DNA from 3 places in the Shewanella sp. MF05913 genome. Region 2 is predicted to be linked to each of the others. Evidence: predicted binding sites of a transcription regulator. Region 2 holds the regulator's gene; each other region holds the start of a gene.
The links. The regulator LexA, encoded in region 2, represses DNA repair genes until DNA is damaged. The targets are predictions, from matches to a motif close to TACTGTATNNNNATACAGTA.

Region 1 (10,514 bases), on a different contig from region 2:
GAAAGTATACTTTGCATCAGCGGCACCTGAAATTCGTTTCCCGAACGTGTACGGTATCGACATGCCGACTTCTAATGAGCTTATTGCTCATGGTCGTGACGCAGATGAAATTGCTAAAATCATTGGTGCCGACGGCATTATTTTCCAAGACTTAAGCGACTTAATTGAAGCGGTAAGAATGGAGAATCCTGAAATTAAGCGTTTCGAAACGTCAGTATTTGACGGTCACTATATTACCAACGACGTGAATCAAGAATATTTAGACCACTTGACTCAGTTACGTAATGACGACGCCAAAGCCAACCGCAGCAAAGATATCGGCACTAACTTAGAAATGCACAACGAGTGTCATCCATAAGTTAACCCAGATTTTGTGAGCGAACAAACCAGCATGAAAATGCTGGTTTTTTTATGGGTGTTAAAAATTTTAAGTGCTAGAAAGCTAGAAAGCTAGAAAGCTAGAAACCTAAAATGCTAAAACCAAAACCAAAACCAAAACCAAAACCAAAACCAAAACCAAAACCAAAACCAAAACCTAAATCAATAGCAACACCTGGATCCCTGATAAAAGATCTCAGGGATGACGGCATAAAAATACGTCGTCACGGCAGTGCTGTTGAGCCGCGACCAAGATGCTAGTTTCTTTACGTCGTCCCGGCAATGCTGTTGAGCCGGGATCCAGGTGTTGGTTTTTGACTGTTAAGTGAAATCAATAGCAACACCTGGAGCCCTGATAAAAGATCTCAGGGATGACGGCATAAAAATACGTCGTTCCTGCAATGATGAGCCGCAGCCAAGATGCTAGTTTCTTTACGTCGTCCCGGCAATGCTGTTGAGCCGGGATCCAGGTGTTGCTTTTTGGCTGTTAAGTGAAATCAATAGCAACACCTGGATCCCTGATAACAGATCTCAGGGATGACGGCATAAAAATACGTCATTCCTGCAATGATGTTGAGCCGCGGCCAAGATGTTGCTTTTCTACGTCGTCCCGGTAATGCTGTTGAGCCGGGATCCAGGTGTTGCTTTTTGGCTGTTAAGTGAAATCAATAGCAACACTGGATCCCTGATAACAGATCTCAGGGATGACGGCATAAAAATACGTCATTCTTGCAATGATGTTTAGCCGCGACCAAGATGCTAGTTTCTTTACGTCGTCCCGGCAGTGCTGTTGAGCCGGGATCCAGGTGTTGCTTTTCTTTATGTCGCCCCAGTAACAAAGTTGATCAGGACACTTGTGTTAGTTTTAGACTTTTAAGCTACATCAACTCGAATATTTACAAACAAATCGTTTGATAATCATGTAGCGCTTGTGCTGCTTTTTGCGGATTAGACAGACTTATCTTTTGATAATGTGTCAGCACTTTATTTAAATAACGCTGAGCAATATCGCGTTGCGCTTCGGAGCTGCATTGCCACATTTTCCCGCCCACCGGGTTTATTGGCGAGGTTGCCAGGGGCGTTGCTATTGCCGAGTCTATTTTGTTGCGAGATACGTACAATATTTCATAAAAGCGGCGATTTTCTTCAAGCAATTTCTCATCAATTAAGTGGCATTCAAGCTTGATAAGCTGCTGGCGTAATTCGTACTGGTGGTGCACTGGGCAGAGCATAAAATCAATTTGCAGTTCAAGGTTATTTCGGCAAATTGAATTAACAAGCTCGATCATCAAATCTCCACCCACGCCTGCGATAACAACCAGTGGCGTTTCTGGCAGTGGCGTTTCTGAATAATCTGATAAAGGGATCTGTGCGACATCGATACAATGTACATGCCATTGAGGAATGAATTGGCGCGGATAAAAGCGCTGCAACTTGTCTTCTAATTGTTGCATTAAACTTGGCACAATATCGACAAAATGAATCGTCGGTGCCGCCTGTCTTGATAATAACGCCGCACCCAATAAACCATGGTCACAGCAACAATCCCAAATGTGCGCATAGCCTGCTGGGATCATGTCATTGAGCTGAGTTAAGCGCTGGCCAAGTTTCATTATATTATACCAATTCCATTAATTATGTGACCAATCAGAGTCACTCAGATTGTTCAGTTTGAGGCGCATTGTTGAAATAATGGTTATTCCCTTCTAAGACAATGCAACAAAGAAATGAACGGTCTGAGTGTCTCCTGCAAGGCGGGTTTCTGTGCCTTCTATGCTGCTTAATAACATTTTGTCGTACGACTGCATGGATGCAGAAGGTAGAGCAACGCAGGAGCAGTTGCCGAGAGCAACTATGTCTTCAATCCTATTACTTGCCTAGAAGGCACAGAATTCCCGCTGAATGACCAGATAATTAGTGGAATTGGTATTATTCGTTTAGGCAAATAAAACCCGCATTGTAATGATTTTTACGCTCAATACTATGCAATTTGCAGCACGTTAAATTTACAGGTAATCTATACTGTAATTTTATACAGTTAACTGGCGCGATTTATGGTTGTGCTTACTGAATCTTTGCGACCTGATAATGGATTATGATTTTATATATTGCTGAAAAACCCAGTCTGGGCCGAGCTATTGCCGATGTATTGCCAAAACCTCATAAAAAAGGTGATGGTTTTATTACTGCTGCCAACGGGGATTGTGTGTCCTGGTGTATTGGCCATTTGCTCGAACAAGCTGAGCCAGATGCCTATGATGATGCGTTCAAGTCATGGAAACTTGAACATTTACCCATAGTGCCACAAACCTGGAAGCTACAGCCAAAGCCTAAAACCCGTAGCCAATTGACCGTGCTGCGTAAACTAGTCAAGCAAGCATCATCAATCATAAATGCGGGCGATCCAGACAGAGAAGGGCAACTTTTAGTCGATGAAGTGATTTCATATCTAGGCGTAAAAGGCGACAAACTCAATCAAGTTCAGCGATTATTGATTAGCGATTTAAACCCGCAAGCCGTAAAACGCGCGCTAGGGCAGTTACGCAGTAACCGTGAATTTGTGCCGTTATCAACCTCGGCATTAGCACGCAGCCGCGCCGATTGGTTATACGGCATGAACATGACGCGCGCGTATACTATTCAAGGGCGCAAAGTCGGCTATCAAGGTGTGTTGTCGGTTGGCCGAGTTCAAACGCCTTTACTCGGCTTAGTGGTGCGCCGTGATGATGAAATTGCTGATTTTATTCCTAAAGCATTTTATGAAGTGTTAGCCCACTTATTGACCGACCAACAACACGCTTTTACGGCCAAATGGCAACCGAGCGATGCATGCCAACCTTATATGGACGAAGATGGTAGGGTATTAGCCAAAGGGTTAGCCGAAAATGTGGTTGCTCGTATTAATGGCAAACCGGCTGAAGTGACTAAATTAGAAGCCAAAGACAAGCGTCAAAATCCGCCATTGCCTTACAGTTTATCTGCACTGCAAATCGATGCAGCTAAACGTTTCGGCTTGTCAGCTAAAGAAGTGCTAGACACTTGTCAAAGTTTGTATGAGCGCCATAAGCTCATTACTTACCCACGTTCAGACAGCCGTTATTTGCCCAAAGATCAACTTGCATTAGCCCCCAAAGTATTAGATGCCGTGCTTAAAGGGGCTTCTGGGTTAGTTGAAGGCTGCGATGTGCCAAATGCTAAGCTTAAATCTAAAGCCTGGGATGAATCTAAAGTCGATGCTCACCATGCAATCGTGCCTACCGAAAAAGTCGCTAACTTATCAGCATTATCAAGTAACGAAGCTAAGTTGTATCAGCACGTGGCTCGCCAATATCTCGCACAATTTTATCCCGCTTATGTGTATGCAGAAACCGCCGTTGAAGTGACCATTGCTGGCGGCTTATTTACTACCAAAGCGCGCCAAGATAAAACGTTAGGTTGGAAACAATTGTTCAAGCGAACAACTGCAAACCAAAGCAGTAGTCATTCAAACAACAATGACGATGACGACGATAATGTACAGTCGCTACCGCCGCTGGTAAAAGGCCAAATACTCCAATGTGAGCGTGGTGAATTATTAGAAAAAATGACTCAAGCGCCAAAGCATTTTACCGATGCCACCTTATTAGGCGCCATGACGGGCATTAGCCGTTATGTCACAGATAGCAACATTAAAAAAATCCTTAAAGAAACCGATGGTTTAGGCACAGAGGCCACCCGTGCAGGCATAATTGAATTACTGTTTAAGCGCGGGTATTTAGTTCGTCAGGGCAAAGCCATTAAAGCGACGCCAGTGGGCGTTGGCTTAATACGTAGTTTGCCAGACTCGGCCACCACACCCGACATGACCGCATTATGGGAAAACAGCCTCGATGCTATCAGCCAAAAACGCTTAAAGTACGATGCCTTTATGCAGCCATTACTCAGTCAGTTAGATGGTTTAATAACCCAGGCATCGAGCCAGTTACCTTCGGCATTACAAGGTGTCGCGAGTGCGGCACCAAAACGGAGTTTTAAAAAACCGTATAAAAAGAAGACCAAAGCAAAAGCGAAATAATTTAGGGTGTTAATTGGTATGATAAAAGGATTGCACAGTGTCAATGCCAGAGTGAACTTTTATTTCATTAATTACATACTGTAAGTATACAAATATAGATATAGATACAAATTAAAGGAGGGTGTATGAAAAGCACATTATTGTTAACCATCTTGGCCACAAGTTTATTGTCTTATGCGTCTAATGCCACCGCAGATAAAGCCATTTTGGCTGGTGGATGTTTCTGGTGTATGGAGTCTGATTTTGAAAAACTTGATGGTGTTACTGATGTGATTTCAGGATTTACCGGCGGAAACATTAAAGACCCTATCTATAACGGTAACCACCGAGGTCATTATGAAGCAGTTGAGATCACTTATGACCCTAACAAAGTCAGCTACGAACAATTGTTAGCACATTACTGGGTTAACATTGACCCTTTTGATGCACAAGGACAATTTTGCGATAAAGGCTCGAGCTATTTAAGTGCCATTTTTGTGGCAAACGACACTGAAAGAGCGATTGCACAGCAGTCTAAAAGCAAAGTCGAAAAGCAGTTTCCTAATAATAAAGTGGTCACGCCTATTTTAAATGCGTCGATATTTTATCCGATAAAAGGCGATGAGAGTTACCATCAGGATTACTATAAAAACAACCCTATTAGATATAATGCTTACCGCTGGAACTGCGGCAGAGACAAAAGGTTAGCAGAGATTTGGGGTGATAAAGCGACACATTAGGTTTTTTGATGGTCTGTGACTGTTGACCTTTATAGCCACAGACCATGCTGATTGGGTATAAAGATTAATCCAACACGCTTTTATCTAAAATGCCTTTAGCGATTAATTTTTGTAACACCGCGCGGGTTTGCTGCTTGAGCATGTCGCGTAATAATCGAGTGGCAGGGGTGATGGACTGTCTGCTTGGAAATATTAACCACAATTCAGTGGATTTGACCTGGTAGTCTGACATGATGCTAACAAGGTTATTGGCCAGTAAATCATGTGCTAAATCTAAGCATGATTTTGCGGCGATGCCTTTGCCGCTGACACACCAACGCCTGACTAAGTCAGCATCATTGGCGACTCGATTGCCCGATACTTTCACTTTAATACTGTCTTCGCCCTGGTTAAATTCCCATATGTCGTGGGTTAAGTTTTGTAGTTGATACAGTAGTGCATTATGTTCGGCTAAATCTTGCGGGTGTTTAGGTGTGCCATATTGGTCTAAATACGTTTGTGAAGCGCAGATTAACCTTGGCACATTGCAAATTTTAAACCCATATAAATTTGCATCATTAGGTGAACCGTAACGAAGCGCTAAGTCGACAGAATCGCGATAAAAATCAACGTTAGTATCACTAATGCTGACACGTAAGCTCACTTTTGAGTGAGTGTCCATAAAGTCGTCAATCCAGGGGATAACCACATTACGGCCCAAATCGGATGACACCGATAACCGTAAGTCGCCGTCAACAATGTCTAGCTCACCTTTCATATTCTGTTTGGCTTGATCAAGCATCAACATGGCTTGTTCGCATTGCGGAATGTACTTTTCACCAGCACTCGATAAGCGTAACTGACGCGTGGTGCGAATAAACAACTCCGCGCCTAAATGGGCTTCAACTCGCTTTAAAGCCGCACTGGCAGTGGCTGTTCGCATGTCTAAATTGGTTGCAGCAGCGGTAATACTGCGAAACTCAGCCACTTTTATCACCACTTGTAAGTCTTCTAAAAGCATGATTGACCATTTTTAATTGATAATGTTTCAATTATTATGCTGTTTATGTGAGATAAAACAAGCGCTAATATAGTTCCATTCAGTTTGAACATCATTTACCGATTTGTACAACAGGAACCACATTATGAAAGCCATTGGATATAAGCAGTCTTTACCTATCACAAACCCTGAATCATTAATCGATGTCACGTTAGCGCAACCTATTGCTACAGGTTATGACTTATTGGTTAAAGTGAGCGCCATAGCAGTCAATCCTGCCGATTATAAAGTGCGCTTAAACATGCCTCCAGCGGATGGTGAAGTTAAAGTGATTGGTTGGGACGCGGTTGGCGAAGTGATTGCTACAGGTGACAAGACAAGTCAATTTAAACCCGGTGATGTGGTGTATTATGCGGGCGACATTACCCGACCTGGCAGCAATGCTGAATATCAATTAGTTGATGAGCGCTTAGTGGGTATGAAGCCTAAGAGCTTATCAAATGCTGAAGCAGCAGCGTTACCTTTAACAGCTATCACTGCATGGGAGTTATTGTTTGAGCACTTAACCATTAAACAGCAAAGCCCTGGCTTAACTGATAAATCTAACGAAGTAATTTTAGTGGTTGGCGCCGCGGGTGGTGTGGGTTCTATTTTTGTCCAAATTGCGAAAGCCATTACCGGAGCAACTGTTATTGCAACCGCATCACGCCAAAGCTCAAGCGATTGGGTTAAAAAGTTAGGTGCCGATTATGTTGTTGACCACACCAAGCCACTGACGGCGCAAATCGAAGCGTTAAATATTGGGCCAGTTACTCACGTAGCAAGCTTAAACAGCACAGACACTTATTTTGAAAGTTACACTGAAGTGCTTGCACCCTTTGGTAAAATCGCCATGATTGATGATCCTCAAGCGCTGGATGTCACTAAACTTAAGCTTAAGAGTTTGTCATTGCACTGGGAGTTTATGTTTGCTCGTTCAATGTTTAAGGCGGCAGACATGCAAGAGCAAAGTCGTTTACTAAACCGTGTGGCTGATCTTGTTGATCAAGGTTATATTCAAACCACATTAGGCCAACACATGGGCGAAATTAACGCCGCTAACTTACGCGCAGCGCACCAAGCGTTAGAAACAGGCAAATCAATCGGTAAGATTGTACTTGAAGGGTTTTAATTGTTTGCGTTAGATTTGATTGTTTATTTTATATTATTTATTTAAAACAGGATTCAACATGTCTCAGTTAACTGTCGTTGCCAATATTACCGCCAGAGCAGATAAAATCGAGTTAGTGAAAGCCGAATTATTGAAATTGGTTGATGTGACTCGTGCTGAAGAAGGCTGTATTAACTACGATTTACATCAAGATAATGCAAACCCAGCGCATTTTATGTTTTATGAAAACTGGCAGAGCCGTGAATTATGGCAAGTTCACATGGGCAATCAGCATATCGCTAATTTTGTGGCAGCCACTAAAGATTGTATTGTTGAGTCTATGCTTAACGAAATGAGTGTTATCAGTTAGTTTTTTATGTTTGTCCTTTAGCCTCTCTTAGCAGAACGTAAAATGTTCTGCTTTTTTTGTCGATTTTTTTCAGCAACTTGTGAGACACTCAAGTGATGTAAAGTGCAGGTAGCTAGTTTTACACTGCGTTGCATGACTTCGAAAGAGAATAACTATTCATTCAGTCATTCGCCTTGTTTAAGCCCTTTTAAATTCTCGCTGAGAGATCACTTACTAACGCGGAATGGTATTAAGATGGACATTAGATTTACACAACTGCAATGCCGTTCATCGAGTGTCACTCTGGCGATTGATGAATGGCTAATTGCATCACAACAATCGTGGGGTGCATTTAGCACCGAAGGCGATGTTGGGGCAATATTAGGCCAACTATTAACCCACACGCCTCACCATCAACCACTCGATTATTCAGGCAATATTACCGGTGTAGACCCGTCGCAGGTCGCTGTGGTGTCTTTGCTGGCACAACAAGCGCTGCTTGAAGATATTCTTGAGCAAGATGACAGTGAGTCTCTCGGCTACACAGACCCTAAAACCACGGTGTTTGGAGTGATTTATGGCCAGTGCCATGATAACGCCATGACGCACAAGTTGTTACAAGAGCTTGATTTAACCCATTTAAGCCAAAGCAGTTTTACTCAATTATCGACAGGTGAAGGGCGCAGAGTCATGCTGGCTCGCGCCGTTGCCATCCAAGTGCCTTTTTTAGTGCTAGACGAACCTTATGCTGGGCTCGATGTTAATCACCGACACACCTTAACTGAATATTTACGACAGTTGTCGCACAGCATGCAAATCTTAATAGTGGTGTCTCGGGAAGAAGATTTGCCTCAGTGGATTGAGCATGTTGCCTTGTTTAGTCACGGTAAGTTAGACAGTGTGATGAGCAAGCCTGAGTGGGATAACCACCCCGTTATTAACCAGTTAACCGCACAGTCTGGGCAGCAAAGTGAAGAATTATTAGCACTTATTCGACGTCATCGTCACAGTGCCAAGTTTGCCGACCCGGTATTTGAACTGCACAATGGCCGAGTGGCATACAGCGATAAAGTGATTTTCTCTGGGGTGAATTGGCGTATCGATAATGGCGTACACTGGCAAGTAAAAGGCCCTAATGGCTGTGGTAAAAGTACCTTGTTAGGGCTTATTTTTGGTGATCATCCTCAGTGTTACAGCAACGATATCGATATTTTTGGTAAAAAGAGAGGCTCGGGCGAGAGCATTTGGGAAATCAAACAACATATTGGCATGGTGTCGTCAGCATTGCATATGCAATATCGGGTTAATTGCAGTGCGCTAGATGTGATTGTGTCGGGCTTTTATGACTCAATCGGTTTGTACCAAAAGCCTACGCAACAGCAAGTGGCTATCGCAACAGAATGGTTAGCTATGTTACATATGGGACATTTAGCTAAAACCGCATTTAAACAATTAGAGTATGGCCAGCAACGTTTATTGTTAATTGCCAGGGCCATTGTTAAGCAGCCAACCTTGTTGATCCTCGATGAGCCCTACCAGGGTTTAGATTATTTAGGCCGTAGGCTGATTAAAAACTCTCTTGAATTGATAGCCAAAGAACAGTTAAGCCAATTACTTTATGTGTCACATTATCAACAAGATAGCCTTGATAGTATTGAGCACTACATTGAATTTGTGCTAGATGATGCACTGCAAGGCTATCGGGCAGTAGTTAGCGGACCGACGTTAAAATAACCTGATGTGATGGTCACTTAAAAAACAGTCAACTGAGGTTGGCTGTTTTGTTTTGAGCTGTTAATCGGTATGGCTCATATTCTATTATTAATAAAAAATTGAAAATGTTTCAATTTTTACCCTGTATATGCAGATTAAAGATCAGCGTATGATTATGTCATTACAGTATGCCTCGCAGCATAATGTGTTTTATTGGGGTTGTTTTTGTTATTCGGATAGTTCCGAGTACAGTTAAAGGTTAATCGCTATGTTACTTGATACGCCCATTTGTGATTTTGGCTGGAAAGCACCCAACTTCACCTTAAAAACCCCTCTCGGTGACGCGTTTACCATGAGTGAACATTTAGGCGATAAAGGCTTGTTGATTATGTTTATTTGTAATCATTGCCCTTATGTTAAAGCTATTGCGACTCGCTTAGCCGAGGACACCAAACTGTTGATGGCAGAGGGTATTAATGTCCTTGCTGTGATGTCAAATGACTATCATCAAGTTGACTCTGACTCGCCAGAAAACATGCTTCGTTTTGCCGCGCAGCATGGATTTACTTTCCCGTACCTAGTGGATGAAGACCAGCATGTAGGTCAACAATATGGTGCGGTGTGTACTCCGGATTTTTTTGGCTTTAATGCCCAGGGCGAATTGCAATATCGTGGTCGCCTGGATGATGCCAGGTTACAAAATGATCCTAATCGTGTCCCAGAGTTGGTTAATGCCATGCAATTAATTGCTGCCATTGGCAAAGGGCCTAAACAGCAAACCGCCAGTATGGGCTGTTCAATTAAATGGCGTTAATGCCCTTGAAAACACACTGTTAAGCACAATATATGTGAAATACATATCAGCCGAATTTATTGTTAATCATTTAATTTATTGAAAACGTCTTATTTTATCTTTATGGAGCATCACATGACTCACGCTATTATTTCTGATTTAGAAAAACGTTATACCGCAAAACGCTACGATGCGACTAAGCGCGTATCAGCAGCCGACTTAGCTGTTATTTATGATGCAATGGTGTTGTCACCTTCATCAATTAACTCTCAACCATGGAAGTTTATCGTGATTGAAAGTGATGAAGCTAAGCAACGTCTGCATGACTCTTTTGCAAACAAATTTCAGTTTAACCAACCACACGCTAAAGCCGCTTCGC
Region 2 (10,514 bases):
AATTCCTCTGGTGTCACGGCTTTTGCAACGGCTTCAGCAGCTTGGTTGACTGTTTCGGCTAGCGTATCAGCAGTATTATCAACCATAGCTGTTGCTGTGTTGGCTTTTGCTGCCGCTGCATTAGGTGCTGCGGCACCGTTACTTGAAAATTTACCTACGTCTGCTGCTTGCACTGCATCGCCTGAGTTATTTCCCCACGCATTACGCTCATAAGTAATCACGGCTGCCATTTCTTGAGGCGAAATTTGCTTAGCAAAGGCTTGCATCGCTGTGCCGGGCTTACCGTTGATCACAATATTAAGGTGATCTTCAACAGGGCCTTTAATAATCGGACTACCTATTAATGATGGAAATACGCCAGGAAGACCCGCGCCATTGGGTTGGTGACAGGCTGCGCAGCGAGCAAGGTACACTTGTTCACCTTGTTTGCTTAAATCTGCAAGAGATAAGGTTTGCGACATAGAGGCCGCAGCTGCTGCGGCTTCGGTTTTAGCCAGTTGCTTTTGCTCAATCAGCCAATTATCAAAATCTGCTTCAGAAAGCGCATTGACCACTATGGGCATAAAGCCATGATCTTTTCCGCAAAGTTCAGCACATTGACCACGGTAGATCCCTGGTTTATCAATACGCGTCCAGGCTTCGTTAATAAAACCGGGATTAGCATCTTTTTTAACGGCAAATGCCGGTACCCACCAAGAATGGATTACATCATCTGAGGTCATTAAAAAACGCACTTTGCGATTAATCGGTAATACCAGAGGCTTATCTACCTCGAGTAGATAGTTTTCACCTTTGGTTTGATCACCATCAATTTGTTCTCTTGGAGTTGAGAGTGTGCTGTAAAATTCTATGTCTTTATCGAAATAGCTGTAGTGCCATTTCCATTGCGACCCCGTAATTTTTATGGTCAGATCCGCATCGCTGGAGTCTTCCATTGCAATCAGGGTTTTAGTAGCAGGAATTGCCATAGCAATTAAGATGATAAACGGAATGACTGTCCAGGCTATTTCCACTTTAGTACTTTCGTGAAAATTGGCCGCGACAGCGCCTTTAGATTTGCGGTGATAGATCATTGAGTAAATCATGATCCCAAACACCACTAGCCCAATAGCACAACAGATATATAAAATGGTCATGTGGAGGTCGTAAACCTTACCACTGATATCTGTTACGCCTTGAGTCATGTTGAGGGGCATTTCTGCAGCCCCAAGCGGAAGTGCTATCAGCACAACCAATAAACAATACCACCATTGCTTCACAAGACTTCTCCTCTGCTAATTGCAAATAGCAACTACAAAGAAGAGTCACACAGTAAGTCTCTGCTCTATGCAAACTCTTCGGTTCCCAAAAAAGTTTGATGACCTCAAAGTAACTTGGTGGTTGTAAACTGGCAGTTTACGCTTTTATTGTTAGCTGAACACCACACTTGTACCTACGACTGAACTAATCAAATTGTATTGACGTATTCCCATCGATGGCGGTGTTATCTGCCAAATTACGTCAAATAAAAGATAAAAAATGTTTCATCCTTGTTAACAACATTACTTGTAGATTAAACATTGATCAAGATCACTTTGTTCGCTAATTGGCTGAAAAAAGGTAAAAAAAAGCCCTGAATTGGATGCAGGGCTTGGTGTTGAAGGGTTCGTACTTAATGAAATGCTGAAAAATTACTTGTTGCAGAAGGCATTGTTGGATTAACGATTTGATGTTTTTCAGGTAAGTGAGTATTCACATCTTCAATTACCACACCTAAAGCACGTGCACTTTTGGCGACAATTTCTAAACGGCGACTGTCACGTGCATCGAGTGAACTCGTCCAGGTAATCACAGCGCTTGAAGTGCCACTGGTTAATGCTTTTTCCATTGCCCATAACGTTTCAACTTCATCTTTAGTGTGTACTAATAAGATCCGGTCCATTCTTACACCAGCACTTGCCAGCATGTGCTTATAACCAATATGCGGAGGACTAATGAGCACTATCCAGCGTCCTTGTCGGCTTAAGGTTGCTAACTGGCTGCACAGTTGCCCTAACTCAGACTCACCTTGAGTGACGGTTTGTAATGTTTGAATGGTTTGGTTGCCATACAATTCTGCTTCTGTTGAATCAGCCCATAAACCTGGGTGGCGTGGGGCAGTGCCCATTAGTTTGTTCATAACCAATCTCCATTACGGATAACGCCAACGGCAAGCCCTTCAATGGTGAGGCTTTGGCAACTTAAGTCTACTTTAATCGGGGTGTATGCTTCGTTTTCGGCATGTAGATAGACAACATTGCCTTTTTTCTCGAAACGTTTCACCGTGACGTCGTCTTCAACGCGGGCCACAACTACTTGGCCATTACGTGCTTGCTGCATTTTATGTACGGCAAGTAAATCGCCCTCTAAAATGCCAATGTCTTTCATACTGTCGCCACGTACTCGCAGTAAAAAATCGGCTGCGGGTTTAAACATGTTTGGGTCGACTTGATAATATTGCTCTACATGCTCTTGCGCTAAAATGGGTTCACCAGCAGCGACTTGGCCAATCAGCGGCAATCCTGTTTCTTGTTGTTCTTCATGAGGTAAGCGGATACCTCTTGAAGTGCCAGGCATGATTTCGATAAAGCCTTTTTTGGCGAGTGCTTTTAAATGCTCTTCGGCAGCATTTGCACTTTTAAAGCCAAGACGGTTCGCAATTTCAGCACGAGTCGGTGGCATACCTGTTTCGGCGATATTGTTTTTAATTAAGTCTAAAATTTCTGCTTGGCGCGGCGTTAACGGTCTCATGATGATTCCTGTCTTTTTATACAGTGACTGTCATTATATACAGTGTTTTTGTTCGCGCAAGTATTAACCAACCGTTTTTTGTTTTTTGTTACGGCATTGTTGCCTATCAGTATGTTTTATATCAGTTTCATTCTATATTTTAATTGAGTTGTTCAGTTCGGGACTGTTCACAAAGTAAAGATAAAACAGCCAGATAGTGTATCAAGGGTGGTTTCTGGTATCCTATGCAGCAATATTACAGTGGCTTATATTGCGAAAGTAACTATGTCAAAACCAAATTCAATATTTTTACGTGCATTAAAATGGGTACAGAAATCGATGGTTCAAACCATTGTTGTCCCGCATGACCCTTTTGATGATCTTAATTTAGATCCAAATAAACCATTGGTTTATGTCATGAAAACAGAGTCAATCAGTGATGCCGCTGCGCTAAGCGAAATCACTGAGGGCTTTGGAATGCCGAGTCCATATGACCCACTCATCGTTGATGGCTTAAAAGTGCCACGTATTGTGTGTTTGGAGGGGCGTAAGCCACTCTTTGGTAAACGCGAAAGTGGTGAAAAGTTTATCGATAGCTTCACCAGTTTATTGGCGCTTCATCGTCAACGTCCGGATTTGGATATTCAACTCGTGCCCGTGAGTTTGTACTGGGGGCGCACGCCTGGTAAAGAAGACGACAGCATGAAGGCGGCAGTGCTTGAGCGTGAAAGCCCAACGTGGTTACGTAAATGGCTAATGATTTTGTTTCTTGGTAGACATAACTTTGTCCAGTTCTCTAATGCATTATCTTTACGCTATATGGCAGATGAACATGGATTCGATAAAAGTATTGCCCACAAATTAACCCGTGTAGCTCGAGTGCATTTCAGTCGTCAACGTAAAGTGATGACGGGCCCGCAGCTGCCCAACAGACAAATGTTTTTTGCTTCGTTGCTTAAGTCGGATTCAATCAAAAAAGCGATTGAAGAAGAAGCCATTAACAAGAAAGTGTCACCTGAAAAAGCCCGTGAAACAGCCATTGAATATTTAGATGAAATTGCCACGGACTATTCAGACAGTTTAATCCGTATCGCTGAGCGCTTCCTTACTTGGCTGTGGAACAAGCTATACAGTGGTATCAATATCAAAGGCGCTGAACAAATCCGCCAATTACACCATGATGGTCATGAAATTGTATATGTGCCGTGTCATCGCAGCCATATGGATTACTTACTACTGTCGTATATTTTGTATTATCAGGGCATGGTGCCACCGCATATCGCTGCGGGAATTAACCTAAACTTTTGGCCAGCAGGCCCGATGTTCCGTCGTGGTGGCGCGTTCTTTATCCGCCGTAGCTTTAACGGCAACAAGCTATACACTGCTGTGTTTCGTGAGTATTTAGACCAACTGTTTGCTAAAGGTTATTCGGTTGAATACTTCACTGAAGGTGGCCGTTCTCGTACCGGACGTTTACTTGCCCCTAAAACAGGTATGTTAGCCATGACTATCAATAGTGTATTGCGCGGCATTGAGCGACCTGTAACGCTTGTGCCTGTGTACTTAGGTTATGACCATGTGATGGAAGTCGCCACTTATCACAAAGAGTTAAGCGGCAAGAAAAAGCAAAAAGAGTCAGTGTGGCAAGTGTTTGGTGCCATTCGTAAATTAGGTAATTTTGGCCAAGGTTATGTGAATTTTGGTGAGCCGATTAATCTACAAAACTTTTTAAATCAACAAGCTCCAGATTGGCGTGAAGAAGTGGCCAAAGACCCAGAGCAAAAACCGACTTGGTTTACGCCATCAGTTAACTTATTGGCTAACCGTGTGATGACTAATATTAACGGCGCTGCCGCCGCAAGTTCAGTGACATTAACGAGTTTAGTCTTGCTAGCTTCTGAGCGAAATGCATTAGAGCGCAGCTTGTTAGAACGTCAGTTAGATTTGTATTTAGCGATGCTGAAAACGGTACCTTATACAAATTACACTTCGGTTGCAGAAGGTAATGGTAAATCGATTGTTGATCATTGTTTATCACTGAATAAGTTTGTCAGCACTAAAGATGCCATTGGTGAAATTATTTCTGTTGATGAAAAAATTGCTATCACCATGAGCTACTACCGCAACAATATTATTCACGTCATGGCGATTCCGTCGTTAATTGCCAGTTGTTTAGTGCAATATGATATTTGTGACCGCGAAAAAATTCATGCCGTTGTGATGGATTTTTATCCGTTGCTAAAAGCTGAATTATTTATGGGTATTGACGATGTGCCACAGCATATCGACAGCCTTTTGGACTTTATGGTTGAACAAGGCTTACTCAGTGGCGAAGCTCATTTTGAAGTCACGCCTCGGTACACTGCGCAATTATTATTGTTAGCAGAAACTATCAGCGAAACGTTACAGCGTTATGCCATTATCTTTAACTTGTTAGCGATAAAGCCTGACTTAGAACGCTCAGAGCTTGAAACCGATAGTCACTTATTAGCACAGCGTTTAGGTGCATTGCATGGCATCACAGCGCCAGAGTTTTATGACAAAAAACTCTATAACACCTTAAGCGTTAAGCTAAAAGAACTGGGCTATTTATGCAGTGTTGAGCATCGGTCTGAAGTGATTAGAATTCGCGATTATGCAAACCAGTTATTGAGCTCATCAGTAAGACAAACCATTGTTGATAGTGTGCACGCGGAGCATGGACATTAATGGCCAACCATATGAATGCTGCAAAGCACCGTCCACAAGGGAAGTCTCTATTGGGCGGTGCGATGATTATTGCGGGCACCACGGTGGGGGCTGGCATGTTTTCATTGCCAGTTGTGGGTGCCGGAATGTGGTTTGGTTATTCAATTGCCATGCTATTAGGTGTCTGGTTTTGCATGTTAATGTCGGGGTTATTGCTGCTAGAAGCTAACTTGCATTTTGAACCCGGTGCCAGTTTCGATACGTTAACCCGTGAAACATTAGGTCAATTTTGGCGAGTCATTAATGGCGTATCCATTGCGTTTGTCTTGTACATTTTGACCTACGCTTATATTAGTGGTGGCAGCTCTATTGTTAATCATAGCTTGTCGGCACTTGGCGTAACCTTACCTCAAAGCGTTGCCGGTTTAGTGTTTGCGGCAGTGTTAGCGTTCATCGTATTGATTAGCACTAAAGCGGTTGATCGTATTACCACCATTATGCTCGGCGGTATGGTGATTACCTTCTTTTTAGCAATAGGTAATTTATTGATTGAAATCGACACCACTAAGTTAGTGTCACCAGACGGTGAAAGCCGTTATTTGCCGTATTTATTTGCTGCCATTCCCTTTGGCTTAGCCAGTTTTGGCTACCACGGCAATGTACCGAGTTTAGTTAAATACTATGGTAAAGATGCTAATACCATTGTCAAAGCGATAGTCGTAGGCACTAGCATCGCCCTCATTATCTATGTGTGTTGGCTTATCGCGACCATGGGTAATATTCCACGTAGCCAATTTGCCGATGTGATTGCCAAAGGCGGAAATATCGGCGTGTTGGTTGAGGCTTTATCGGGTGCGATGGCAAGTCAGTGGCTTAACAATATGCTGACGTTATTTGCCAATTTAGCCGTAGCGTCATCGTTTTTAGGGGTGACTTTAGGTTTATTCGATTATCTTGCCGATTTATTTGGTTTTGATGACTCGCGTTCAGGTCGTGTTAAAACCGCTGCAGTGACTTTTATCCCACCAACGATTTTGGGCTTATTATTTCCTAATGGTTTTATTATTGCCATTGGTTTTGCCGCATTAGCCGCTACCGTTTGGGCGGTAATTGTACCGGCTTTATTAGCCTATAAAGTGCGTCAATTGTATCCAGAATCAAGTGGGTTTAAAGTGCCGGGTGGGACACCATTAATTGTGATTGTTGTGTTGTTTGGCATGATTACCGCAACCTGTCACTTACTGGCCATGGCCGATATTCTGCCGGTATTTAAATAAGCTGATTTTCACAGTGCATTTTAAAAAAAGCCTTCGTTTGAAGGCTTTTTGCTTTTTGGGTGATATCAACTTAACTTATAACTATTACCTATCAGTAATTGCGACTACAGGACAACAATAATGAAAGTACAACAATATCAACAAGGGCAACCATGCTGGATTGAGCTGGCTACACACGATTGGAGCGCTGGTAAAGCGTTTTATCAGGCATTATTTGGTTGGGAAGCTGATGATATGCCAATGCCTGAAGGGCATTACACTATGTTGCAAATTGAAGGTGACGATATTGGCGCGATGTACCCAATGCCAGAGGATATGCAAGCGTTGCCCACACATTGGACGCTCTACTTTGCTGTTGATGATGTTGATGTTACCGCTGAATTAGTTAAACAAGCTGGCGGACAAGTGATAGCTGGGCCACATTCGGTTGGGGACGCAGGCCACATGGCATTATGCACCGACCTTGAAGGTAGCCGTTTTGCACTGTGGCAAGGGCAAGATCATATAGGCATAAAACGGGCACAAGAAGCTAATACCTTATGCTGGGTTGAGTTAGCCTGTCGTGACACCGCAGCCGCTAAAGCATTTTATAGTAAGGTGCTAGGCTATCAAACCAAACTTGCAGATATGGCCGATTTTGAATACACCGAATGGTATGTGGGTGAGCAAGCTGTTGGCGGCATGATGGAAATGACGGCAGAATGGGGCGATGCGCCAGCGCATTGGATGAACTATTTTGCAGTTGATGATTGCGATTCCGCGCTCGCTAAAGCAAAAAGTTTGGGCGCGACCGTGTGCGTACCCGCTACCGACATCCCTAATGTGGGACGTTTTTCGGTACTCAATGATCCGCAAGGCGGATTTTTCTCGATTATTTCGCTATTGGACCCAGCTGCATAAATGTTTAGTATCTTGTATTAGGTCATTATTTGAACTCAAATTAACAATCGATGTCAGACTGATTAGCAATACAGATGGAATACACCCAAGGATGAATTTATGACTCAAGAAACAACACAAACAGCATTAGCACGAATTAACCGCAGTATGCTAATGGTGGCCATTATCGATTTTCCCGGCACGTTATTGTTTGGTCTGGGGCTTTACGGAATATTTGCCGGCTTTGACGAAGGCTTTTTACCTATGCTAGCTCACCCAATGATTATTAATGCAATGTTGGTTATTGGTGGCGCGATTATGGCATGGGGAATGTTTAAGATGATGAGTTTAGCGCGTGAAAAACAAAGGATCACTCAATAATGAAAAAGCAGCTTGTGCAATCGACCCTCTTATCGAGCCTGATATGGTCTAGTTTACTTGTCTTAACGGCTTGTAGCGGCACGTCGCCAAACCGTTTAGGCAATGCTGGCAATGCCGACGATAATAAAAATGATACAGATTACATGATACTCAATCTGCCTATGGCGATTTTAGCCAGCGATCCATGCAAACACGGTCATCCTGATGACATCGCTGCATGTAAGAAGAAGAAACAAGATGAAGCGGATCAACTTAATGAGTCACTTAAGCGGAATTAACCTCAGCTTAATTTAGGTTGTTGATGTGATAATAAAAATCCCAAACAATACATTGTTTGGGATTTTGCTTTATAGCGTCTGCCAATGATTATGCAGGCAACCGTCGACCATAAATTAGTAAGTAAATCGCCGGTATCACAAATAGCGATAATAGCGGCGCGGTGACCATACCGCCTACCATAGGTGCAGCAATTTTTTGCATCACTTCATTGCCTGTACCGCTGCCCCACATGATGGGTAATAAGCCAAAAAAGATGGTGGCAACCGTCATGGCTTTAGGGCGTATACGCATTACCGCACCTTCGATAAGCGCAGCCGTTAAGTCGGCCTTAGTTTGATAACGGTCTTCTCGTTTGTAAGCGGCAATACTGTTGTTGAGGTACACCTGCATCACCACCCCAAACTCAGCGGCCACACCAGCCAGTGCTATCATGCCAACCGATACCGCCACCGAAAAATTAAACTCGAGCGAGTAAAGTAACCATGCGCTGCCCACCAGTGAAAATGGCAAACTGAGCATAATCACCAGAGCCTGAATTGTTGAGTTAAAGGTCATCATCAACAAGATAAAAATCACCGCAATCATAAGCGGGATCACCAGTGTCATTTTAGCTTCAACCCGCTGCATGTATTCATATTGGCCGGCAAAGCTGTAGCTGTAACGCGCAGGTAAGCTAATTTGTTCATCGAGTGCGGTTTGAGCCTGGGTAATATACTCACCAATTGAAATATCTTTTAAGTCGACAAACACCCATGAAATAAGGCGGCCATTCTCACTGGCAAGCATCGGCGCGCCGTCGCTAATGGTCAGTTCAGCGAGGTAACTTAAGGGTAGGTATTTACCGGTTTTAGTGAGCACGGGTAAGTCTTTTAGCTTTTCAATGTTGTCGCGTAACTCCCTTGGGTAACGAATATTAATTGGGTAGCGTTCCTGACCTTGAATCGATTCGCCCACCGTCATGCCGCCAATGGCAATTTGCACCACATCTTGAATGTCTTTGAGTGTCATGCCGTAGCGGGCGGCATTTTTCAAGTTAGGGGTAATATCAATATAACGACCACCACTGCTGCGCTGTGCAAATGCCGATAAGGTGCCCGGTAATTGGCTTACTACTGCTTCTATTTCACTGCCTATTCGCTGTAACTCCTCAACATTTGAGCCTGATATTTTGATGCCGACCGGGGTTCTAACACCAGTGGATAACATATCTATACGGGTTTTAATCGGTTGTACCCAAGCGTTAGTCATACCCGGAATACGTACCGTTTTTTGCAGTTCGGCAATGATACTTTCTAATGTGACGCCAGTTCGCCATTCGCTTGTGGGTTTAAGCATAATGGTAGTTTCTAACATGGTTAACGGTGCGGGGTCGGTGGCTGTTTTTGCTCTGCCCACTTTACCAAATACCCGCTTAACTTCAGGCACCGTTTTAATCAGCCTGTCTGTTTGTTGTAAAATCTCCGCCGCTTTCCCTGCACTAACGCCGGGTAATGTGGTGGGCATATACAGCAAGTCACCTTCTTCTAGCGTTGGCATAAACTCTGAGCCCATTTGGCTAAGGGGATAATAGGCGCTGAGCAATGCCACTAATGCCATCATTATGGTGATTTTAGGAAAACGTAACACCCATTTTAATAGCGGTTGATATAGCGCAATCAAGATACGACTGAGTGGGTTTTTACGCTCATCGGGGATTTTTCCACGAACAAAATAGCCCATTAATACCGGAATTAAGGTGATGGCTAAAATTGCCGATGCGGCCATAGCAAAGGTTTTGGTAAAGGCGAGAGGATGAAACAAGCGCCCCTCTTGTGCTTCTAACGCAAACACAGGGGTAAAGCTTAAGGTAATAATTAATAAACTGAAAAACAGTGCTGGGCCGACTTCGACAGAGGCTTCTTTTACTAGCTGCCAATGTGCTTCGCCCTCAGGGGCACTGCCGTGTTGTTGGCGATAATGCTCTAAATGTTTGTGAGTATTTTCTACCATTACGATTGATGCATCAACCACTGCGCCAATGGCGATAGCTATCCCGCCTAAGCTCATAATGTTGGCATTCACCCCCATAAAATGCATCGCAATAAAGCTGATCAAAATCGAGATGGGTAGAGTGATAATGGCCACTAATGTCGAGCGGGCATGTAATAAAAAGAGTAAACAAATTAGCCCCACAACCAGCATCTCTTCGAGCACTTTATGTTTGAGGTTGTCGACTGATCGCACAATCAGCTCTGAGCGGTCATAAGTGGTGACTAACTCCAC
Region 3 (10,514 bases), on a different contig from region 2:
TTTATCAATGAATACAGTCACTGATAAAAGCCTTCAATATTAAATGATGTCAGAAATTTTTAGCTTTAGAGCATCTGCAACCCCTTGGGCATAAGCAGGGTCTGCTTGGTGACAGTTTCTTATATGTCTATACTGAACTTCCAAAGACGCAGAGCCGATGCTTCGAGCAGTATTTTCAAACAGCACCGTCTTTTGTTCTGGCGTCATTAAATTAAACAACGCCCTTGGTTGACTAAAATAGTCATCGTCATCTTCACGAAAATCATAACTATAGGCACCACCTTGAATTGCTAATTCAGGCTCTTTAGTGTCGAGTTGTTCTTGCCATAAACCAAGGCTATTTGGTTCGTAGGCTTTTGTGCTTCCGTAGTTACCATCTACCCGCATTGCACCATCTCTATGGAAAGAATTCACCGGGCATTTCGGTTGATTAACCGGGATATGAGCATGATTGACGCCTAATCTATAACGCTGTGTATCTCCGTATGAAAACAATCGACCTTGTAACATCTTGTCTGGTGAAAAGCCGATGCCAGGTACAATATTGGCAGGGTTGAATGCCGCTTGCTCTACTTCGGCAAAATAATTGTCTGGGTTTCGGTTCAGCTCAAGAACACCAACATCAATTAAAGGAAAGTCATTATGTGGCCAAACCTTAGTTAGATCAAAAGGATGAATAGGATAGGATTTTGCTTCTTCTTCAGTCATTATCTGAACTTTCATATCCCAACGAGGGAAGTCTCCATTTTCAATGGATTCATAAAGATCTTGTTGATGACTCTCTCGATTTTTACCAACAATTTCTTCGGCTTCTTGATCCGTTAGGTTTTCTATTCCTTGTTGGGATTTAAGGTGGAACTTAACCCAACAACGTTCATTTTTATCATTGATAAAGCTAAACGTATGACTACCAAAACCATGCATATGGCGATAACTTTTTGGGATCCCTCTATCACTCATTACAACCGTGACCTGATGAAGTGCTTCAGGTAAAAGCGTCCAAAAATCCCAGTTGGTATTGGCACACCTCATATTGGTTCTCGGATCGCGTTTCACTGCGTGATTCAAATCGGGAAACTTGATTGGATCTCTTAGAAAAAAGACTGGAGTATTGTTACCCACAAGATCCCAGTTTCCTTCATCAGTATAAAATTTTATCGAGAATCCTCTAATGTCTCTTTCTGCATCAGCTGCTCCGCGTTCACCTGCTACTGTCGATAGGCGAACAAAAACATCCGTTTTTTTACCTACAGATGAAAAGATATTGGCTTTAGTGTACTGAGTAATATCGTGGGTGACAGTAAATGTCCCATAGGCACCAGAGCCTTTTGCGTGCATTCTTCTTTCAGGAATAACTTCGCGATCAAAATGGGCGAGTTTTTCTAAAAACCAAAAATCTTGTAGAAGCATTGGCCCTCTAGGGCCAGCTGTTTGTACGTTTTGGTTGTCGGGAACGGGGCATCCGCTCGTTGTAGTAAGTTTATTTTTATCTTTCATTACAGTCCCTTTTATTTGCTTACAGTGTGAAAACTTAATCTCTGAAGCTAACAATAATTATTGATATTTTTGCGACTTTGATTAGGGCGTTTACTCTAGTATGAAACCCTGTGTTAACAGCTTAGATATATGTAAACTATTTTTCCAATCACTCGCCCTCAATCAACCCGATATCCACAGTCTATTATTGGCTCGATTTTCTGTAGTAAACGCTTATTGACGCCTCTAGTTGATGTAATTCGGTGGTACATACATAGTTTTAATTATTCACAAAATTCATCCACGGCAGCCAACGCTTGTGTCCCATAAATCACAGCAGGACCGCCACCCATTAAAATGGCAACGTTAATCGTTTCAATCAGCTCTTCTCTGGAAGCCCCAGCTTTTACTGCTGCTTCAACGTGGGAGCCAATACAACCATCATAACGGACATTGATAGCAATAGCGACGGCAATCAGCTCTTTATACTTAGTTTCCATTGCTCCGGGAGCGAAAGCTGCTTTGTGAAGGCTTAAAAAAGCGTTGAGTGTATCAGGGCTCTCTTTTCGAAAAGCGGAACCTAACTTGCGCTGTAGCTGATTAATGTCTTTATAATTCTTGCTCATAACGTTACCTCAATTGTATATTCAAATTTATTTACTCTGGCTTGCATATTTCGCCAGCTCTTATGGCTTTAAGTGTATTAAACGAAAGCCAGAGAATAAGTAGGGTTAGGCCCCCTAATAGCGCTTTACCAATATATAAACACGTTGATGATTGCGTTAACTCGGCATATCTAAATAAGGCTACGTTAAAGGCTGCTACGGGAAATGAAAAAGCCCAGGATGAAAGATAAAACCCACCTTTTCGAAATTGATTGATATTGAGCACCAGCAAAATAGCGGTGAATAGTGCAACAGAAGCAAGTATTCTGGATAAGTCAGTCAGTTCTGGCACTAGTGAGCTGTAGGACACAAAACCAATGGATGGTGGCGCTAACAAGATAAACAGCATAGGTTTAAAACGTGTTGGCAGAGCTTCATGAAAAATCAAACGGTTGGTAATGATGGTTAATAGCACCATCCAAAAAACAATACCAACGCTGAAAAAGAACCAGCTTACCTCGATATATCCCAGCTTAGCACCGGTGATTGGAGCAATAATGTTACCAACAACCGGAATAAACCAACTCGGGTTGGCGTGCTCTAGCCGATAGTGATCGTGGTGTATCCAGCTATGCATAACCAGTAAAGTTAACGATAGCTGAACGATCGCTCCAATACCCCATAAACCATAGGAAAGCGATTCAAACTTATGCCAAATGACGGAAAGGAGTAATAGGCTGATTGAGAAAGCAGCAAAGAAATTAATCTTAATTGGATGATTTGTTTCTGCAATCACTGCATTTGGATAGCGAAAGAGTTTTAGTAGATAAAGGCTGCTCATCAGCAGCATAACGATACTTGCCAAAGCACTGGTGAATGTTGTAACCACAGGAAAGGACATCCCCATAGCTTTTTGCCATGCGATTGAAAATCCACTCAGACCCATAACGACAGAGAACATTGAAATAGGGAAATGTACTAATCGGCTTTCTACCTTTACAGAGGATGAGTGGTTTATAGATAAGTGCTTCATATCAAGCCTTTCAGCTGGTAGTTTTGAATATTAATTGACTTTAATATATCTCTTTCTGGCTGACGTTTTTAGTTACTAAAACGACAAGATATATTCCTAACACGACAAATGGTTTTTTAGCAAATTGAACTGTTATAGAATGGTTGTTATAGCAGCTATAGAATTTTCTATACTTATATGCTGAATGTTTTTAATCAATCAAGGAGTCACTATGGATACTATCAATATAGGAATTAATGAATCTGATCGCATTGCTATTGCTGAAGGCTTGAAACGTTTGCTGGCAGACTCTTACACCCTTTATCTGCAAACTCACAATTTTCACTGGAACGTAACTGGACGACAGTTTCGCGATCTCCATTTGATGTTTGAAGAGCATTACACAGAGCTTGCAACAGCCGTCGATGATGTCGCGGAACGTATTCGTTCACTGAATATTGTTGCTCCAGGCACATATAAATCGTTAGCGTCATTAAGCTCTATTGAAGAAGTGGAAGATATCCCGCCAGCAATGGAGATGGTGAAAATTTTGACGCAAAGTCATGAACAAGTGATCAGAACTTGCCGTGAGATATTAAAAACGGCTCAGGGTGCCGATGATGAATCTTCCGCAGCATTGATTTCAGATAGAATGCGCGAGCATGAAAAAACGGCATGGATGTTAAGAGCGATGTTGGTCGCATAAAAACAATTCATTACTTATTGGGGTTAACTGTCAGTTAACCCCATTTTTTTTAACTTTTTGATGGCGTCAGGTATTAGTGTCAGTCAGCTATTAGCTAACCCAGCCTAGTAGTTGCCACCATAGGAAATCTAAAGGCATCAGCAAAACAACAGTAATAGCCGTCAACGGTAGGGTAATTTTTAATAGCTTAGAGAGAGGCTCTTTTGATAATTGCATTGCGACGACTAGTGGGCCCACTTGATATGGGAAAATTACGGTCGAAAAGCCAATGACCTGAGTCATTATTACAGCGGGTAGAGAGAACCCGGTTATTTGAGCGAAATCTCCGGCCATAGGTGTTAATACCGTCGGTACACCAGGGATTGTTGCTACTAATCCTGTGAGAGTTGAAATGATAGACAGTGCCATGAAACTCAGGAATGAGCTGTTTTGGTCTGCTGGAAGTATATGTCCGAATAGCTGCCCTAATGCCGAGCCAATTCCTGATTCATTAACCAGCGCTCCCAGTCCTAAAGCACCAGCAACGAAAATCACTGTGGCAAAATCAACGGAGCTATTAAATGCTTTTGGCTCGACAACTCCCCATTTAGGGAGCAGGAGAATAATTGCTGTTACTAAACCTACCCAGGCCGGATTAATGCCGTGAATAGTATCCGTTATCCAGAATAACAACGTGATAGCGAGCAAAATACCCACTTTCTTCTGCATCTTTTGATCGGAAACGAAACTTTCGTTACTGGTGTCTTTATTGGCTGATGGGGCTGAAATTTTGTCAGGGAAAATACGCAGTACTAGCCAAATGACGACCAAAGATTTAACGATACCTAATATGGGAAAGTGAAGCAGTAGGTATTCAGTGTAGCCAAAGGTAATATTAAAAAGGTTTTCACTGGAGCCAGCTAAAATCATGTTGGGAATATTGGCAGGTAACACTGCAAAACTGGGCATATTGCACGAAATTGCAAGGGCAGTAGCAATGCCAATTCGGCCATTACTGCCTTTTTTCAGTCCAATGGTGTCAGCTAATGCCATACCAATAGGAATTAATACCACAGCCCTACCTACTGAAGAGGGCATGATAAACCCCAGAGCCATGGCACTGAATACCAAACCTGTGATAAGACGTGGATAACTGACCGTTAAATAGGGGAAATCAGTGTCGCAAGCTTTTGACTTAGTCCAGATTTGGAAATTGCTGTGCCAATGATAAACCCAGAAATGATGAGCCATACAGCGGTAGAACCAAAACCCGCGAATACTATCGATGGTGAAATCAGACCCAATATCGTGACTAAAGCAAAGAAGATCAAACTTGCCAGAAAAGGCGGTACAAATCCTGAGCTCCAAAAGATAAGTGTCACCAACACAACAGCGGCACTTCGAGAAAATATCTCGGACTGAGCTGGAAGCGGATAAATGCTAATAACAAATGCAAATGTCAAAGCGATAATTACAGCGAATGACTTTACATTTAGCCGGCTGACCATATGTGTTTTCTCCTGAGCTTTATAATTATTAGGCTTCGTTGACCTAAAAGCTCAACAGGCTCTAGATATATTGTAGAGTTATTTCTAAAATACCTTTTATTTGATACGTTTTCACGAGGCAGGATGTCAAAACATATTCCTAACACGACAATGTTATTGCCCAGCGATGTTGCTTTTGTCTTAGATCCTGCTCAACCCGTGCTTACGCACAGTCGCAGTATGGTTGCTGAGTCTGCTATCGAGCCGCATACTCATCCCAGAGGACAACTTCTTTGGGGAGCTAAGGGCGTATTACGTGTAACCAGTGAAAAAGCGGTGTGGGTCGTTCCATCAACTCATGCCGTATGGATTCCTGGAGGTCATTACCATCAGGTGAGTAATGAAACTGCTACGCAAACCCGTAATCTATACGTTGACCCCTCGTTTTGTGTTCGTCAGAACTCCGAGAAAGTCGTCATGTTGAAGATGAACTCATTAATGCGAGAAGTCATACTCAGGCTTACAGAAAGTGCTGGTTCTCTTACAAAAGAAAGAGCACATAACTTAGGCTTGGTTGCTCTTGATGAACTTGAATCCTTGGAAGCACTCGAGCTTTATATTCCATCAGGACATGATCCTCGCCTGCAACGTTTGATCAGTCTTATTGTTAATAAGCCAGAGCAATCACTGTTGCTTGAGCCGTTAGCCACTCAGGTAGGGGCAAGTGTCCGTACTATCGAAAGGTTGTTTAAAGCCGAAACGGGGCTAACATTCCGTCAATGGCGTAGCCGCTTTCGTTTGATGAATTCACTGGACAAGATTTCTCAGGGGTATAACACAACCTTGGTTGCGCATGATCTGGGTTATAGAAGTGTGAGCAGTTTTATCTCTTCTTTTAAAAAATTGTTTGGTTGTACACCTCTGGAATATGCTCAAAGGTAATTATTTTATTACGAAATCCTGAGTTGATTTTCAACGATTATAGGAATAGGACCTCATTTATTCGTCGGCTGCAATATAAAATCTATACAATTATTTTTCCATTATCTGTAGTAATTTGTGATTTGCTAATTTAAGTAAAAACTCTAGCAAGGTTTTGTCCAAAAGTGAGTTTGAAAATGATCAAACTTAATTATGAGAAACTGAAATTCGTCCTCAGATAAATTATCAAACAATAGCGGTATTACCGTTCATGACACCCATAATTTTTATCAAACTTTATTATGGTCGTACAATTAGGGTTGGTAGGCTGGTTAAACAGGTCATGTTGATACTGAGATACCGGCGTTAGATTGATCAATCCCACGCCAACACGATAATACAGTGAACCCTTTCGAAAAAATTTATTAACTATCTCTGATGCGGCTTTAGATAGCTGGCAGGTATCATTGGTTGGCACATCAAAATGATACGTTGATTTAAACCCTCCTGTGGTGCTGTCATAGTTGGATGCGGATGCAAAGACATGCATCGTTGAAGAATAAGAGCCCTGGTCCCGAGCTTTCACAGCTGCTGATTCTACTTGTTGTGAAATGGCTTGAGATAGCTCTTCAATTTTGTTGGTTTTGCGGCCTAGAGTCGATGTGCTAAAAATCTGTATTTTATCTGCCCTTATCAAGTCCCAATACTTACCAACATAACCATTTAGCTCTAATACCGTTCTCTCGAGTTCTACCCCAAAATTTTCTCGCGCCGAACGATGAGACATTTGGGAAAGTTGTAAGGCATTCACAATCTTTAAAGCATCTAATTTTTTGGCTGTTCTAGTGCCTACGCCCCATATATCATCAGTATTCATCTGTGAAAGAATTATTTGCCTCTGAACGTCATCATTAATGAAGCAGACACCGGCATATCCTTGAAGCTTCTTAGCTGCATGGGATGCTACTTTGGCCATGGTGGTATTAATGCCTACGCCAATAGAAATAGGTAACCTAATTTCCTTCCATACTCTTCTGCGGATGTTATTTGCTTGCTCAAGGTACTCTTCAGGTTTCGTGCATTTTAAATTTAGAAAAATTTCGTCACATGAATATACATAGCTATTAAATGGCTCAGTAAATTGACTTATGCAATTCATAACTCGATTACTAAGGGCACCGTAAAGAGCATAATTTGATGAGCAAACGATCACATTATGTTGGTCACATAAATATTTTACTTCGTAATATGGGGTAAATTTTTTAATACCTAACAACTTAGCTGCTTTTGAAAGACTGACAATAACCTGGTCGTTATTGCTAAGCACTATCAAGGGTCTGCCGCGCCAGCTCGGATTAAAAACACACTCAGCTGAGGCATAAAAATTATCAATATCACACAAGTAAATCATAGCAAAGCAATCCTAAAAAGCGGCTTTCCAATGTGAACGAATGGAATTTATGACAACGCCTTCCACTGAGAATGTATCGCAATCTTGGATTAAAACTGCTGAATATTGATCATTTGCAGATAGTAACTTCTTATTTTTAACGTCGAGTATTTTGCAGCATAAACAGCCATTGAGATTGGCTATGATGATATCCAAATGTTTTGGTGCCAAGCTGGTATCGATGACGAGTAGATCGTCAGGAAAAATACCAGCATGGATCATCGATAAGCCTTCGGCCTTTGCGAAATAAGTTGAATTGGGCCTTTGAATAAGCAGTTCATCAAGACTCAATGGTGATTCGATGTAACCGGAGCAAGGACTTTCAAAGCTAGATATCCCTGCCGAAACAAGATTGTTTAATATTTTCATCTTAGCCACAGCAACTGTATAAATGTACAGTATTATAGCGGGTTCGCGAGAATATGGTAGTTTTCAAATCATATTGATTATGCATGAATTGGTAGTTTTAATTCATGCATCTGATTAATATAGGTTTTATTGGTAATCCTCAGCAAGGCTGGTGGCTTTTGGGGCTCGAACTATCGAGCCTTATGATTTAAGATGATTGTTTATCCGCTAGTAAATAGGCGCGAAATCATTAACGGTTGAGAAACGGTATAGGCTTCGATTGTAATGCCTTTCTAAATTTGTCTGCTACTTTTATGCATTGTGGAACTAACTTTACTGGGTTTTTCCAATGCTGAATGTCAAGTAATGTGACTGAGCGAGCTACCCCAGTTTTAAACGGTTCAGTCGATGGGTATCCATGGTTTATTAGTATATCGATTAGCTTATTTACTACTTCATCTTTAGGTAGAGAGGGGCCGGACTTCAATAATTCATTCGTCAATTGAAGATCTAGCTTTGATAGGTTAGAAGTGTCAATTCGATTTGAATCAGCTATTTCTTGAAGCTTATCTTGGTAATGGCTACGTTTAGTGAGGCTTTTTTTTCTGCGCTCAAGAATATTAATCTTAGTATTAACAGTTCGAGCAATGTGAGACGCTAATGTATAATTCGACCCAATACGGGCACGGTAATTTTGTATGGAAAAAGTGATAAACTTAACAATAGAGTGAGTATCTTGGATGTTTGGGCAGAGGATAGTTTGGATGTTCTTTGCAGCGACCTTGATATCAGCCCCTTCACCATATCTGCGCAACTGGTCATAAACGAGCTTGTTTATACGGTTGATGCGCTTTCCAGACACATATTTTAGGTGGCCATACTTAGAGAACTCGGCCAGAGAATTTACACCGAACCGGTGCTCTATCTGGATGTATTCAACGATTAAATCTAACCACTCTGATACTGATTCGGGAAAGTAATTAACCGGAGTATCATTAATCTCACGGGTTAAATCAAATACACAAAAAGCGATAGGGTTCGCTTTGCCGTGTTCATAATGGCACCCAAAATCAGCAAAACCAAAGATTGCATCGATAGCTGATCTAAAACTTAGCAAAGACCGACTACTAAGCTCACCTTCGACAGAGTTAAGGACCTGATGATGTTTTAGTATGCAATTGCCAAAATCGGGCTTTGTGCTAGAGTTATCTAAATCGTAAAGTGTATCAACATTAACTTTTGCCTCTGCCGCATAATTATTCAAAGCTTGAATAAAGGGGTGATTCGAAATGTGATCACAATTTTGGTTGAATTTGATTCTCGCCTTAAAACCTCTACGGGCTAAACTTACAGCGCCTTCTGATGCTTGATTAAACGACGTAGACGAATGTGGCAGTGAGTCCAAAAGTACCGCATACCACTTAGAGCCTTCATGAAAAGGTGAAAATATGGTATTAGTTATCTTTATTCGGCTATTCATAGCCAAAACGTCATGTTTATTATGTTCTTTTTCTAGAGCTGTTGCTAAGTGATCTGGTACATGAGAACGTACATGGGAAAGGTGGAGGTTGGTAATATTCAACTCAGCAAGTAATTTACTGATAGTGCGAAATTGATCTACGTACTTTAGATTTGATGATGACGGTCTAGCTTTGTGTGATTTATAGCCATCGACCAATGTAAGACTATCAGAGTAGATTTTAACAGATTCTGGATTAATGCATTCTTTATGCATAATGGCTTTCAAGTTCATTAAGCCGACTAATGCAGCTTGAATTTCACCAGCGCCGGAATCGGGCAGCGTACCACTAGAGCCTGAATAATTTTGAGTTAATGATACACCATTACTAGCGTTATAACTGACCGAGCCAGAAAAAGTAGTGAGCATTAAGTCACTATCAAAAGATGCATCACAAATTATTTTAACTTTTTTGGACACCTTGCCTCCATAAACATCATCCATAATATGATTACCATATATTGATACTGTATAAAAATACAGTGAAATAATATTAATTTAATATTGTTAAAAAAACGTATAAGCCCAACTTTGCGCCGCTGCACTCCCCATGACTGGCATGGGAAGCCAGGAGTATATTTTAAAAAACACATAGGTTGGTATAATCAGCATTATATCAACCTATTATTTTGAGGCAAGGAAGCGGCTAACCTTTACCAGTTATGGTGACACCATAACTAGCGCTTATGAAACATTGGTGACACTTACCTTTCAAGCTTGTTTGTATGGTGACACCATAAGATAGTGCGTTTTTTTGGGGAGAGCTTCTTATGGTGACACCATAAATAAGTGGTGATAATTTTTGTTGGTGGTATTATTGCTTTAGTTAATGCATGGTAACACCATAAGAGGTGGTAAATTGATCGCTGAAAAGTACAAACCAAAAGCTTGGGAATATCACTACAACGCAAAACCTAAAGGCAAGCCCCTTATGCTACTCAACTTTGAAGAGCTTGAGTTGTCTAAATCCTTATTGCTTAAGCACCTAAGTTATGCAGCATATATAGATGA

Region 1: a site for LexA is predicted at 2,399-2,418, ahead of AC19MV_RS11290 (DNA topoisomerase III). Genes of this name have one in related genera too.
Region 3: a site for LexA is predicted at 8,018-8,037, ahead of AC19MV_RS16735 (S24 family peptidase). Genes of this name have one in related genera too.

What each region holds. Positions count from the first base shown of each region.
Region 1 is NZ_JCAYNT010000008.1:5,119-15,632, forward strand. It holds gene purF (amidophosphoribosyltransferase) at 1-358, shown strand, start outside; gene AC19MV_RS11280 (hypothetical protein) at 459-590, opposite strand; gene AC19MV_RS11285 (tRNA (adenine(22)-N(1))-methyltransferase) at 1,275-1,991, opposite strand; gene AC19MV_RS11290 (DNA topoisomerase III) at 2,474-4,432, shown strand; gene msrA (peptide-methionine (S)-S-oxide reductase MsrA) at 4,558-5,151, shown strand; gene AC19MV_RS11300 (LysR family transcriptional regulator) at 5,216-6,151, opposite strand; gene AC19MV_RS11305 (zinc-binding alcohol dehydrogenase family protein) at 6,276-7,301, shown strand; gene AC19MV_RS11310 (putative quinol monooxygenase) at 7,360-7,650, shown strand; gene AC19MV_RS11315 (ATP-binding cassette domain-containing protein) at 7,885-9,363, shown strand; gene AC19MV_RS11320 (thioredoxin family protein) at 9,611-10,156, shown strand; gene AC19MV_RS11325 (nitroreductase family protein) at 10,271-10,514, shown strand, end outside.
Region 2 is NZ_JCAYNT010000004.1:175,166-185,679, reverse strand. It holds gene coxB (cytochrome c oxidase subunit II) at 1-1,259, opposite strand, end outside; gene AC19MV_RS07895 (cell division inhibitor SulA) at 1,652-2,158, opposite strand; gene lexA (transcriptional repressor LexA) at 2,155-2,769, opposite strand; gene plsB (glycerol-3-phosphate 1-O-acyltransferase PlsB) at 3,034-5,457, shown strand; gene mtr (tryptophan permease) at 5,457-6,713, shown strand; gene AC19MV_RS07875 (VOC family protein) at 6,834-7,613, shown strand; gene AC19MV_RS07870 (hypothetical protein) at 7,713-7,973, shown strand; gene AC19MV_RS07865 (hypothetical protein) at 7,973-8,251, shown strand; gene AC19MV_RS07860 (efflux RND transporter permease subunit) at 8,340-10,514, opposite strand, start outside.
Region 3 is NZ_JCAYNT010000016.1:28,597-39,110, reverse strand. It holds gene AC19MV_RS16780 (ankyrin repeat domain-containing protein) at 1-21, opposite strand, end outside; gene AC19MV_RS16775 (catalase) at 40-1,497, opposite strand; gene AC19MV_RS16770 (carboxymuconolactone decarboxylase family protein) at 1,761-2,102, opposite strand; gene AC19MV_RS16765 (SLAC1 anion channel family protein) at 2,134-3,114, opposite strand; gene AC19MV_RS16760 (Dps family protein) at 3,326-3,799, shown strand; gene AC19MV_RS16755 (SLC13 family permease) at 3,890-5,029, opposite strand; gene AC19MV_RS16750 (anion permease) at 4,939-5,286, opposite strand; gene AC19MV_RS16745 (AraC family ligand binding domain-containing protein) at 5,410-6,207, shown strand; gene AC19MV_RS16740 (Y-family DNA polymerase) at 6,449-7,597, opposite strand; gene AC19MV_RS16735 (S24 family peptidase) at 7,610-8,005, opposite strand; gene AC19MV_RS16730 (hypothetical protein) at 8,235-9,947, opposite strand; gene AC19MV_RS16725 (hypothetical protein) at 10,363-10,514, shown strand, end outside.